Regions from separate parts of the Oceanimonas sp. MB9 genome, predicted to be linked through region 2. Evidence: riboswitches for the same ligand, from Rfam matches in the RefSeq annotation. Region 2 holds a riboswitch; each other region holds the start of a gene.

Region 1 (3,250 bases), on a different contig from region 2:
AGGGACAGGGACACATCGTAGGCGGCGCAGATTTCACAGATCTCGCGGAAGTTCTCGTACAGGAAGCTTTCCTTGTGGTGGGTGAGGCACCACTTGGCCATGATGGAGCCGCCGCGGGACACGATGCCGGTGACGCGCTTGGCGGTCATGGGCACATAGCGCAGCAGCACGCCGGCGTGAATGGTGAAATAGTCCACGCCCTGCTCGGCCTGTTCGATCAGGGTGTCGCGGAACACCTCCCAGGTCAGGTCTTCGGCCACGCCGTTCACCTTTTCCAGCGCCTGGTAGATGGGCACGGTACCGATGGGCACCGGGCTGTTGCGCAGGATCCACTCACGGGTTTCGTGAATGTAGCGGCCGGTGGACAGGTCCATCACGGTGTCGGCACCCCAGCGGGTGGACCACACCAGTTTCTCCACTTCTTCCTCGATGGAGGAGGTCACCGCCGAGTTGCCGATGTTGGCGTTGATCTTCACCAGAAAGTTGCGGCCGATGATCATGGGCTCGGCTTCCGGGTGGTTGATGTTGGCGGGAATGATGGCGCGGCCTTCGGCCACTTCCTTGCGCACAAATTCGGGGGTGATGTTTTCCGGCAGGTTGGCGCCAAAGCTCTCACCCGGATGCTGCTTGCGCAGCAGCTCGTCCCGCACCCGCTCGCGGCCCATGTTTTCGCGAATGGCGATGTATTCCATCTCGGGGGTGATAATGCCTTTGCGGGCATAGTGCATCTGGGTTACGCACTGGCCCAGCTTGGCCTTGCGGGGCTTGGGCAGGTGCTCGAAGCGCAGGTGATCCAGGCCGTCATCGGCCATGCGCTGCTGGGTGAAATGGGAGGTGGCGTTTTCCAGCTCCTCGGTGTCGTTGCGTTCCAGAATCCACTGGTGGCGCAGCTGGGGCAGGCCACGGCGGACATCAATTTCGGACTCGGGATCGCCGTAGGCACCGGAGGTGTCGTACACCGGCACCGGCGCATTGGGCTCGAAAATGGGGTTTTCTTCGCTGCCGCCCTTGAAGCTGTCGGCCAGGGCGATTTCACGCATGGCGACCTTCAGGTCCGGGCGTGAGCCTTCAAGATAAATACGGGATGAGTTAGGAAAGGGTTCGCCCTTCAGGTTGTGAATGTATTCCTGGGCCTGGCTGCGAACTTCACGACGGTTTACTTTTTTTGACATAGCGATCTCACTTTTGCGTCCATTTGGTGAAATGCTTGTCGGGAGTGTTGATAAAGAACTGCCTACATCCGGTGGCACATTCTTTACTTGCTTCCCTTCGCAGGTATTAGCCTGATCAGGTTCAACGGATCCCGCTTTCGCGGTCTCAGCCCATGAGGGCACTCCGACAAGATGGTCGCAGTATAACCAGACCGAGTTCACAAAAGCAAAGGACTTGTCCCCCTTGCGCCACAGCCGAAAAAGCAGCGATCGCAAACTTTTTGGCATGGCCTGTCGCACTGCCAGGAATACTGTTGCCGGTCGCGCCGGCGTGTTACCTTTATATAAAAGTAATTATTCGGAAGCCACGCCCATGCCCATTTCGGTTTATCGCTATGCCCTGCCGCTGACCAAGGAAAAGCAGATTGATGGCGTTGCCGTGCGCCGTCGCCACGGTTTTTACGTGAATATTGACGGCCACTGGGGCGAGGTGGCGCCGCCGGTGACCGCCGAATTGGCAGACACCGAAGCCGAACTGCTGGCCGCCTGCGAGCGGCTGACGCAGGGCCTTGAACACCAGGCCACCCTGCCCTGGGTTCGCTTTGGTCTGGGCTGCGCGCTCACGCCTCCCACCGCGGCGGCCGCCTCCAGCCTGCCGCTGCTGGAAGGTGAGCGGGAACCCATTATTCGCGCCTGGCGTTGCCGCCGAGTGCATCCCACTCGAGCCTGGCTGACCCTGAGCGGCGATGTGCAGTTTGATGCCGGCCTGGTGCGCGAACTGACCCTGCTGGTGCCCGGCCTGAAACTGATGCTGGACGCCGGCGGCCGACTGAGCGAAACGCAGTTGTCCGGCCTGTGGCAGCGCATTGACGGCGGCGCCATTGACTGGATTCTGGATCCGGGCCTCGATGACGCCCACACGCGGACACTGGCCCGGCAACACGACTGGCCGGTGGCGCTCAGCGCCGACCGCTGCGCCGACCGCTGCGGCGGCCGGGTGCCGGCGCCCTTTGAGGGGCTGCGTGCCCTGGTGCTGCGCCCCTCTCTGCTGGGCGAGCCCGCCCTGTGCCGGCAACTGGCCGACGGTGCTCGAGCACAGGGGCTGGACGTGATGCTGGCGGGCAATCTGGAAAGCGGCCTGGGCCACCGGCACATTGCGCAACTGGCGGGGGAACTGACGCCGAACAGCCCGGCCCAGCTCGACGGCCTGCGCTATTTGCTGCACAGCGGCGTGAACGCCCAGGGGCAGCCGGAAGCGCAAAATACCACCCTGGTGTATGGCCCGGGTTGTTGATAAAAGCACCAAAAAAGAACGCACCAAAATAGTGCAAAAGACAAGGTGTTCTTGGCAATTCGAGGGTAAATACGTATAGTCAGGCCGATATTTCGACAGGTTCCCAACACATGTTTCAAGACAACCCCCTGCTGGCCCAGCTCAAGCAACAAATCCGCGACACCCTTCCCACCAAGGAAGGCATGGTCAAAGGCACCTCCAAAGGCTTCGGCTTTCTCGAAGTCAGTGACAAGGAAAGCTATTTCATTCCGCCGCCGCACATGAAAAAGGTGATGCACGGCGATCGCATCACCGCCGTGCTGCGCACCGAAAACGACAAGGAACTGGTTGAGCCAGAGACCCTGCTGGAGCCCGGCCTGACCCGCTTTGTGGCCCGGGTGAAGTGGTTCCGTGACCGGCTCAATATTGTGCCCGATCACCCGCTGATGAAAGACGCCATCAAGGCCCGCACCATCAAGGGGATGAACGAAAAGAACCTGAAGGAAGGCGACTGGATCCTGGCCGATCTCAAGCGCCACGCCCTGAAAGACAACGGCTTTTTCGCCGAAGTGGTAGAGCTGATCGCCGGCGTGGACGATCCCATCGCCCCCTGGTGGGTGGTGCTGGCCCGCAACAGTCTGGCCAACCAAGCACCCCAGGACAGGGAACAGTGGGAACTGCTGGAAGACACCCTGCCCCGTCAGAACCTGACCGAAGTGCCCTTTTTCACCATCGACAGCGAGTCCACCCAGGACATGGACGATGCCCTCAGCGTGAAAAAGCTGGACAACGGTGGCTGGGAGCTGCTGGTGGCCATTGCCGATCC
Region 2 (3,250 bases):
TAATACCACGGGGGAGGCGATGGCGGTTCCGGCTATCAGCCAAAGCGCCAGCATCAGCCGGCAGACCAAGTGCATTATTATTTTCATCCCTGACGGAGCCTGTTTGTCGATCAAACAAGTTTATGCCCGTTGGACTTCAGGTAACAGCGGGTACCGGCGTTTGTTGGTGGCAGCACCTCTATTTCAGACACAAAAAACCGGCGGCCTGACGGCGCGCCGGTGCTTTCGTTACGACGAAAAGGTGCGACGAAACGAAATCAGCTTTCCAGGCTGCGTACCCGGCTGGCCAGGGCGGCAAAGTCAAAGGGCTGGCGGGCGGGCACCAGCAGCAGCAGGGCGGAGATGGCCACCGGCACAAAGGTGGCCAGCAGGAAGGACTCCAGCAGGTGAGTGGCGGCTTCGCCCGGCGCCGGGAACAGCATCAGGCCGGCCACCAGGCCCCCCAGCGTGCTGAGCATGGCGTTCCAGCCCTGGTAGCGGGCGTTGTAAAAGCCAAAGAACACGGTAAAGGCCGCGGCGCAGCACAGCAGATCCGCCAGCAGGAACAGATAGAGCACGCTGAAGCCCTGAGAGGCCACATACAGCACCGGAATGGACACCAGCACGATCAACCAGCGCGACAGCCCCAGCAGGCGGTGCACACTGGTGTTGGGCAACAGCCGGCGCAGGTCCACCACCAGCATGCTGGTCAGGCCGCTGATGGTGGAGTCGGCGCTGCTCATGATCAGTGCCAGACCAAAGGGCAACAGGCCAATGGCAAACCACAGCGGCATGTTGGGCATCAGCACGCTAAACAGCGCCACCGAGCCGTCGCCGGGCAGGCCCAGGCCCACAAAGGCCAGGCCGAACAAACCCATGATAAAGATGATGGGAAAGCTGAGCACACCGCTCAGAATAAAGCCGTTGCGAATCACCTTGTTGTCTCGGGCGGCAAACACCCGCTGCCAGGTGCCCTGATAGAACAGGCCGGTCAGCACCACCGCCAGAAAGAAGGTCAGACCCGATTTCAGCCCGGTGGTGTCGAGCGGATCAAGCAGGTGGGGAGCCTTTTCCTGCAGGCCGGTCAGGGCCGGGACCAGGCCGCCGGTGGCCTGCCAGCCCAGCACGATCAGGGTGAGCAAAAACGGCAGTATCACCAGCATTTGCACCCTGTCGGTGAAAATGGTGACCCGCAGCCCGCCATAGAGGGTGTAAAGCAGGGTGGCCACCATCACAATGCCGGCGGTGGCCCACAGCGGCACCGGCGCCAGCAGCGCCACCATCTGGGCGATGGCGGTGAGGCCGGCGGTGAGGGAGATGAACATGTAGAACAGCATGATCACCAGCACGAAGCCGTACATGCCGCGGCCATAGCGGCCCAGCACAAACTCGGTGAGGGTGTGACCTTCCGGCATCAGCTCGCGAATACGCTTGCCCAGCGGAATCATCACCAGGCGGGGTGCCAGCACCCCAAGGGCGTAGCCGGTAATGGCGCCAATGCCGCCCCAGGTGGCGGCCTGGGCCGGGCCAAACAGAATCCAGGTGCCCATGGTGGTGGCCAGCAGGGTCAGCATGGTGGCGCTGCCGCCCTGGCTGTTGCGGGCCACGATAAAGTCTTCCGGTTTGTCATTTTGCCGGCGGGCGTAAAGCAGGCCGGGAATGGCGAAAACCGCGGCAAATAAACAGAGCCATAAAATAGCGGTGGTGGTGTCCAGCATGTGTTCTCCCTTTGCTCCCGAGAGCACTAAATGGCCGGAAACACGGGTGAAGGGAAGGCGGGACGGATCGGGGTTGTGCGGGATCGTTCGTTTCCTTCCCTTCGCCGGCATTATCCGGATCAGGTTCTAAGGGTTACCGCCGGTGTGGCGGAGTCTCAGCCCGTTTGGGCTCCCCCAGGAATAGCGAATCGAGAGTAAGGGCCGGCGGCGTGGTTGTCAATGTGGCGGTGCTCAGTGCTCGGCCCTCTGTGCAGCGGGCATGGGCCGGGAAGAGGCATGTTGTTGCAGCCACCAGGTTGCCATGCAGGAGAGCAGTATGCCGGGCCAGAGCCAGGCCGCCACCGGCTCGCCGCCAAACAGCCAGAGCAGCAGGGCGACCGCCGCCGGGTTGAGGTAGGTGTAGGCCATCACCCGCTGCGGGCCGAGGTGAATGCTGCCTCCCTGAAAGAGGTAACCGCTGGCCAGGGTGGCGCACACCACCAGGTAGACCATGGCCAGCCAGTCGGCCGGCGCCAGCGCCTGCCACTGCAGTGATGTCTCGGTCAGCCAGACCATGAGTCCCATCCAGATCGCACCGCCCAGCAGGGTGGCGCAGGTAAGCACCGCCACCGAGTCGTTGCGATACAGCAGCTTCATGCACAGGGAATAGGCGCACATGCAGAATACCGCCAGCAGAAACAGCCGGTCTCCCGCATTGAGCTGCAACGCCAGCGCCCGGTCCGGACTGCCCTCAAAGATCACCCAGAGCGCGCCCAGCATGCCCAGCAGGTAACTGAGCCCCTGGCCGGCGGTGACCCGGGTGCGCAGCAGCCAGATGCCCGCGATCCCGGTCAGTGCCGGCACCAGGGTGAACAGGGTGCCGGTATTGAGCGCCGTGGTACTGTGCAGCGCCTCGAACATCAAAATGAAAAACAGCGCATAAAACAGGCTGATGGTCAGGCCGCGGGGCATGGCCCGCCACAACTGGCGACGCCGGTCGGCCCGGCGCAGTACCCAGGGCAGCAGCAGGGCGGCGGCCAGCACAAAGCGCAGCAGCGTCAGGGAGGCCGCCGGGGCCACCGCCGCCAGCCGGGCCGAGATGATGAAGGATCCCGCTACCAGCAAGGTGGCGAGTAACACGCGTCCGTGGGCGTGCCAGTGTTGAGTGTTCATGGTTGCTCTCCCCGGGCCGGCCAGCGACCCCGTATGGTCAGAAACGATTCAGGATCCGCACCGCGTCAAGGGATCGTTGCCCCGGCCTGGAATGGGCGGCCCTGGTGCCCTTGCCGATGGTCAGCATCATGCCGACCACATGGCCGGGGGGCAGTCGAATTAGCTCGGCCACGCATTCGGCATCAAAGCCGATCATGGGGCAGCTGTCGTAGCCCATGGCGCTGGCGGCCAGCATGGCGGTTTGCGCCGCTATGCCCACGGAGCGGATCGCCTCGTCCCGCTGCAGTTGCGGCTTGCCGGCGTAAAAGTCGTGAATCATCGACAGCATCAGGTCGCGGGTGTCGGCGGGGGCGTCGCGCCAGCAATGGCCGGGATCATTTTGCCAGGCCTGAGTGTCGGCG
Region 3 (3,250 bases), on a different contig from region 2:
ACCGGGGTACCGATGCCGATCAGCATGGTCAGGGTGCCCAGGGCCATCACGGTGGAAAAGGCCAGAATGCGCTTGAGATCCGTGCTGCACACCGACATCACCGCCCCCACCGTCATGGTCACGGCACCAAACAGCGACAGTGCCAGCAGCCAGGCGTCGCTGCCCGCCATCACCGGCTGCAGCCGGGCCATCAGAAAGACCCCGGCCTTGACCATGGTGGCCGAGTGCAGGTAGGCGCTCACCGGGGTGGGCGCGGCCATGGCGTTGGGCAGCCAGAAATGGAATGGGGTCTGGGCCGACTTGGTAAAACACCCCGCCAGCACCAGCACCATCATCGGCAGGAACAACCCGTGCTGCTGCAGTGCCGCCCCTTGCGCCAACACCTCGCGTAGCTCAAAGCTGCCGGCCATCCAGCCCAGCATAATCAGCCCGGTCATCAGCGCCAGGCCACCACCCATGGTGACAAACAGCCCCTGCAGCGCCGCCTTGCGGGCTTTTTCCTGCTCGTGGTTAAAGCCGATCAGCAGGTAGGAGGTAATGCTGGTCAGCTCCCAGAATACAAACAGGCCGATAAGGTTGCTGCACAGCACCACCCCCAGCATGGCACTCATAAAGGCCAGCAGGTACATCATCAACTTGTGCCTGTCCGGGTTGCCTTCCAGGTAGCGACCGGCGTAAATCAGAATAAAGGTACCAATGCCGGTGATCAGCAGGGCGAACATCAGGCTCAGGCCATCCAGCAGAAAGCTGAGGCTGACGTTCAGGCTGGGAATCCAGTCGTAATAAAAGTGCACCACCTCGCCCCCGGTCACCCGGGGCCAGAAGCTCGCAAAATAGCCAAACAGGGCGGCCGGCAGGGCGGCCAGGCACCAGCCGATGTGCTTACCCAGTAAAGGGCTCAAACGCGGCACCAGAGCGGCCAGAATAAAACCTGCCAGAACGGCAACAAGCATACGCAAGGCTCCTTACAAAGCCCCTGGAAGGGCATCAGGATCGGCGAAAAATAAAGGAGAGACTCTGTAGAGCAGACTATAGCAGTGAAGTAATTGGATTAACTATCAGTAAGTTAATCAATTTTTTTATTGGTTATTAGCGCTGAAATACTACAAGCCGCCCCGGCCCGGCGCAAGGGGACCGGGGCGATAATGCCGGGGTCAGCGGGCAAAAAAGTGCTCTACCGGTCCCCGACCCTGGCCGATTTTGAGGCGAGCACCGGCCTCGATGGCGCGCTCGATATAGTGCTTGGCCGAGGCCACCGCCAGCTCCAGCTCCAGGCCCTGGGCCAGGTAGGACGCCAGGGCACCGGACAGGGTGCAGCCGGTGCCATGGGTGTTGGTGGTGATCACCCTGGGGGTGTCAAAGCAGCGCATGCCATCGCCATGCAACAGCCAGTCGGGGCTGCGCGGCTCCTGCTGCAAAAAGCCGCCCTTGAGCAGCACCGCCCGGCATTTCAGCTCCTTCAGGGCCGCGAGCAACGGCTCGACCTCGCGCAGCGAGGCCGGTACCTGGCGATCGGTCAGGCAGGCCGCTTCCGGCAGGTTGGGGGTGATCACATCCGCCAGGGGCAACAGCCGCTGCTTCAGGCTTTGCACCGCCTCCGGAGCCAGCAGCATGTCGCCGTTGGCGCTGACCATCACCGGATCCACCACCAGATGCCGGGGCCGGTATTGTTCCAGGGCATCGGCCACGGTGTTGATGGTGTCGACGTCGCCCAGCATGCCCACCTTGACCGCCGCCACCGGCAAATCGCCGAACACGGCATCGAGCTGGGCGCGAATAATGTCCTGAGGAATGGGGTGCACCGCAGACACGCCACGGGTGTTTTGGGCGGTAATGGCGGTGAGCACCGAACAGGCATAGCCACCGGTGGCGGAAATGGCCTTGATGTCGGCCTGAACACCGGCACCGCCGCCGCTGTCGGAGCCGGCAATGGAGAGAATAATGGCTTTGCTGCTGTGCATGTCCTTATGGTCCTCGTGAGGCGGGGAACCTCATCGGACATCTGCCGCCGGTTCCCTACGCCAGTATCAACTGGATCAGGTTCAACGGGTTCGGCGCCTTGCCGTCTCAGCCTTGCGGCTCCCCGACCAATGGCCCGATGATAACCAGCCCTTCCCCCAAATGCCAGCGGAGGCCCTGAACGGTTTTCGGCAGCAAAACTGTAACCTTTTTACAAAAAATTAATTTTGTATACAAGTTACAGGGAATTCTGAAACAGGCAAAAAAAACGCCTTCAGCAGTCATGCTGAAGGCGGCCTGAGCAGTCACGTATCGAATGCACAAATGAAAGTCAGACAGGGATGTCCCTGCCTCTGTACCTGAAGCTACTTTACTCTCGAACCGAGGCCGAGAAAAGCCCCAATCCGTAATTTTATTTCATTTCTGTTTTTTTACACCAGATCAGTGAGCCTGATCCCAGTTGTCTCCCACCCCGGCTTCCACCAGCAGGGGCACATCCAGGGTGGCCGCCTGCTGCATCAGTGCACAGATGTTCTCTCGGTAGGCGTCCACCTTGTCTTCACGAATTTCAAACACCAGTTCATCGTGCACCTGCATCAGCATGCGCACTTCGCCCTCGGGCAACCTGGTCAGCCAGTCACTCACCCGCACCATGGCCTTCTTGATAATGTCGGCGGCGGTACCCTGCATGGGCGCATTGATGGCCGCCCGTTCGGCGCCCTTGCGCCGAGCGCCGTTTTTGGACTTGATCTCAGGCAGGTAGAGCCGGCGGCCGAACAGGGTGGATACATAGCCACGCTCGCTGGCCTGCTCCCGCGTGTCTTCCATGTAGCGCAGCACGCCCGGATAGCGTTCGAAGTAGATGTTCATATAGTCCTGGGCCTCGTTACGGCCAATGCCCAGCTGACGCGCCAGGCCAAAGGCGCTCATGCCGTAGATCAGGCCAAAGTTGATGGCCTTGGCCCGGCGACGCTGCTCGGTGCTGACCTCATCCACCGGCACGCCAAATACCTCGGCGGCGGTGGCACGGTGAATGTCCTGGCCATGGGCAAAGGCATCGAGCAACCCCTTGTCCTGAGACAGGTGCGCCATGATGCGCAGCTCAATCTGGGAGTAGTCCGCCGCCACCAGCTTGTAGCCGGGCTCGGCCACAAAGGCCTGGCGAATGCGGCGACCTTCGGTGGTGCGAATGGGAATGTTCTGCAGGTTGGGATCCGACGACGACAACCGCCCGGTGGCGGTGTTGGCCTGATGATAGGAGGTATGAATACGGCCGCTGTGCTCGTTGACC
Region 4 (3,250 bases), on a different contig from region 2:
CTTGAGCAGACCCTGGCCCCCGCCATTGAGGTGGCGGAGCAGGGCTTTACCGTGACCGACAACTTTCACCGCATCGCTCAAAAAAACGAACACAAGTTCGCCCGCTTTGAGCCCAGCCGCGCCCTGTATCTGCAGAACGGCAAAGCCCTGCCCGTGGGCAGCCATTTCAGCAACCCGGATCTGGCCGCCACCTACCGGGCCATTGCCAAAGGCGGCGCTCAGGCCTTTTATGAAGGCGACATCGCCCGCGACATTGTGGCGGCGGTCAACCAGCCGCCGGTGGTGGACGGCGTCAGCGTGCTGAGCGCCACCATGACCCTGAACGATCTCAAAGATTACGAAGTGCGGCTGCGTCAGCCCATTCATTCCACCTACCGGGGCTATGACGTCTATGGCATGGCGCCGCCGTCAAGCGGCGGCATTGCCATTGCCCAGGCACTGAACCTGCTGGAAACCCGGGATCTGTCGGCGGCTTCACGCACCGAGGTGGAACACCTGTATCTGGAAGCCTCGCGCCTGGCCTTTGCCGACCGGAACGCCTATGTGGCCGACACCGAATTCACCGACGTGCCCATCGCCGGCCTGCTGTCCAAGGAATATGCCAAACACCGGGCCCCGCAGCTGGAAGCCCGGGCCGCCGGCCAGCGCGGGCCGGGAGATCCCTTCGCCTATCAGGACGATCCTTCCGTGCCCCTGCGCCCTGCCGCCGCCGGCCTGATGCAGGAGTCGGCCCACACCACCCACCTGGCGGTGTCGGACCGGCACGGCAACGTGGTGGCCTACACCTTTACCATTGAAGACTGGGGCGGCAGCGGCATTGTGGTGCCGGGCCGGGGCTTTTTGCTCAACAACGAGCTCACCGACTTTGACTTCAGTGCGCCGCACCCCAACGTGGCCGAAGCCTTCAAGCGGCCCCGCTCCAGCATGAGCCCCACCATAGTGCTGCGCGACGGCAAGCCCGCCTTTACCATAGGCTCACCCGGCGGCTCCACCATCATCACCACCGTGCTGCAGACCATGGTCAACCACATCGATCTGGGCATGTCGCTGGCCGATGCCCTCGCAGCCCCGCGCATGAGCCAGCGCAACGGCGACACCACCCTGGTGGAAACCCTGCTCGGCTTTCCCGGCAGCGAGCAGGCCAGGGCGCTCGAAGCCCTGGGCCACCGCTTTGTGGAAACCGACCAGATTGGCGCCGCCAACGGCATTGCCTTTCATGCCGACGGCTCGGTCACCGCGGTCAGTGAACCCCGCCGCCACGGCGTGGGCACCGCCCTGGTGCAGCAGCAGTAAGCCCCGTCAAAGGGTGGCTTGTCCGCCCTTTGAGTTATTCCCATGACGTCGGTTGCACCCCAGCAACCGGCACCTCTCCGTCGAGAAATATCTCCGGCCGTCTTCGTCACTAAATAACCGGATTCGGCCGGTTTTTATCGATTTCTATTACCGAATGCGTATAATTCCGCTCGCCTTATAACCAAGGCCAAATCCTAAGGGGTGGCATTTCCGCCTGAGATGCGCAACGCGCGAACCCTTTGAACCTGATCCGGTTGATACCGGCGTAGGAATAGGAAGCTCACAACGCCCTGCCCTGCTCGTATTGTTACCGGGTCTTCGCACTGAAATGGAGATGTAAAGTGCCGAGACTGACCCCCTTTGTTCCTTCTGCCCTGACCCTGGCCATGGCGGCCACCCTGCCGGCCCAGGCCGAGGAAAATACAGAATCCGTTTACACCCTGGCCCCCGTGCTGGTGACTTCCAGCTTTCGGGAAGACACCCTGCAGGACACCGCCGCCAGCGTGAGCGTGATCGATGAAGCCGAGCTCGACAAGCCAAACACCAACCACCTGGAAGACGTGTTGGCCAAGGCCCCCAACGTCAACCTGAGTGCCGGTGCATCCCGGGGCAAGTTTTACCAGATCCGTGGTGTGGGCGAGCGCAGCCAGTTTATTGGGGTGGTCAACCCTTCGGTGGGCGTGGTGGTGGACGGCATCGACATGAGCGCCATGACCACGGGCGCCACCCTGCTGGATGCCAGTCAGGTTGAAGTGCTGCGCGGCCCGCAGGGCAGCCTGTATGGCGCCAACGCCCTGGCCGGGCTGATTAACGTGCGTGCCAACGAGCCCACCGATACACCGGAAGGCAATGTGGAGCTGACCCTGGGGGAATACAACACCCGCAACCTGAGTGCGGCCGTGGGTGGCCCCATCAATGACAAGGTAGGTTATCGCATTGCGGCCCAGCGCAACCTGAGCGACGGCTTTATTACCAATGATTATTTAAACGCCGACAATACCAACAACATTGATGAAACCCTGCTGCGCACCAAGTTTCGCATTGCCGCCAGCGACGATCTGGATCTGGATCTGACCGCGTTTTACGCCAATATCGACAACGGCTACGATGCCTTCTCCCTCGACAACAGCCGCCATACCCTGTCGGACAACCCGGGCCATGATCGCCAGGAAACCATTGCCCTGTCGGGCAAGGCCAGCTGGTATGGCGTTGAAGCCTTTATTCTGGAAACCGCCCTGGCGGTGAACAAGAGCAACCTGGAATACGGCTATGATGTGGACTGGGCCAACCCCGGCCTCGGTGGCTACAGTGCCACCGACAACTACCAGCGGGACGAGCGCGGCGCCACCGCCGATATTCGCTTTATCTCCACCGAGCAGTCCGCTCTGTTCAATGGCCGCACCGACTGGACCGGCGGAGTCTATTTCTTTCACCGCAGCTCGGATCTGACCCGTCGTTACACCTTCGCCCCACAACACTTCACCAGCGAATATGAAGCCAACCGGGTGGCCACCTATGGCGAGCTGGAAACGGCCCTTACCGACCAGCTGACCCTGATCAACGGCCTGCGGGTAGAGCAGGATCGCACTCAATACCGTGACAGCGACAACAATGGCAGCGATCCTGTCGATCTGCTCTGGGGCGGCCGGGTGGCACTGGAATACCAGGCCGACGCCAGTAGCATGTATTACGCCCTGATCTCCCGGGGCTACAAGGTGGGCGGCTATAACGCCACCGGCGATCTGCCCGCCGAGCTGCGCGATTTTGAGGCCGAAACCCTGTGGAACTACGAACTTGGCGCCAAGCATAGCCTGCTGGACAATCGCCTTAACACTCAGCTGGCCCTGTTCTTTCAGCAGCGGGATGACGCTCAGATCAGCGCCTATCGCAACGTAAGGCGTGCCAATGGCTCCACCGACTACATCGATTACACTGCCAACGCCGAGCGGGCTTACAG

Evidence for each region. Region 2 has a riboswitch for thiamine pyrophosphate ahead of OJHNALOF_RS10520 (sodium:solute symporter family protein). Riboswitches for the same ligand answer to the same signal wherever they lie in the genome.
Region 1: linked by a shared signal. The riboswitch ahead of thiC (phosphomethylpyrimidine synthase ThiC) and the one ahead of OJHNALOF_RS10520 (sodium:solute symporter family protein) in region 2 are both predicted to bind thiamine pyrophosphate.
Region 3: linked by a shared signal. The riboswitch ahead of thiD (bifunctional hydroxymethylpyrimidine kinase/phosphomethylpyrimidine kinase) and the one ahead of OJHNALOF_RS10520 (sodium:solute symporter family protein) in region 2 are both predicted to bind thiamine pyrophosphate.
Region 4: linked by a shared signal. The riboswitch ahead of OJHNALOF_RS08420 (TonB-dependent receptor plug domain-containing protein) and the one ahead of OJHNALOF_RS10520 (sodium:solute symporter family protein) in region 2 are both predicted to bind thiamine pyrophosphate.

Annotation. Positions count from the first base shown of each region.
Region 1 covers NZ_VFBE01000003.1:12,906-16,155, reverse strand. Annotated here, with positions in the region: gene thiC (phosphomethylpyrimidine synthase ThiC) at 1-1,172, opposite strand, end outside; TPP riboswitch at 1,247-1,348, opposite strand; gene OJHNALOF_RS01510 (o-succinylbenzoic acid (OSB) synthetase) at 1,525-2,445, shown strand; gene OJHNALOF_RS01505 (exoribonuclease II) at 2,556-3,250, shown strand, end outside.
Region 2 covers NZ_VFBE01000007.1:76,360-79,609, forward strand. Annotated here, with positions in the region: gene OJHNALOF_RS10515 (GGDEF domain-containing protein) at 1-75, opposite strand, end outside; gene OJHNALOF_RS10520 (sodium:solute symporter family protein) at 258-1,697, opposite strand; TPP riboswitch at 1,777-1,883, opposite strand; gene OJHNALOF_RS10525 (DMT family transporter) at 1,929-2,849, opposite strand; gene OJHNALOF_RS10530 (nitroreductase family protein) at 2,887-3,250, opposite strand, start outside.
Region 3 covers NZ_VFBE01000001.1:199,026-202,275, forward strand. Annotated here, with positions in the region: gene OJHNALOF_RS00970 (putative monovalent cation/H+ antiporter subunit A) at 1-953, opposite strand, end outside; gene thiD (bifunctional hydroxymethylpyrimidine kinase/phosphomethylpyrimidine kinase) at 1,155-1,961, opposite strand; TPP riboswitch at 1,997-2,096, opposite strand; gene polA (DNA polymerase I) at 2,401-3,250, opposite strand, start outside.
Region 4 covers NZ_VFBE01000005.1:1,095,551-1,098,800, reverse strand. Annotated here, with positions in the region: gene ggt (gamma-glutamyltransferase) at 1-1,293, shown strand, start outside; TPP riboswitch at 1,481-1,582, shown strand; gene OJHNALOF_RS08420 (TonB-dependent receptor plug domain-containing protein) at 1,635-3,250, shown strand, end outside.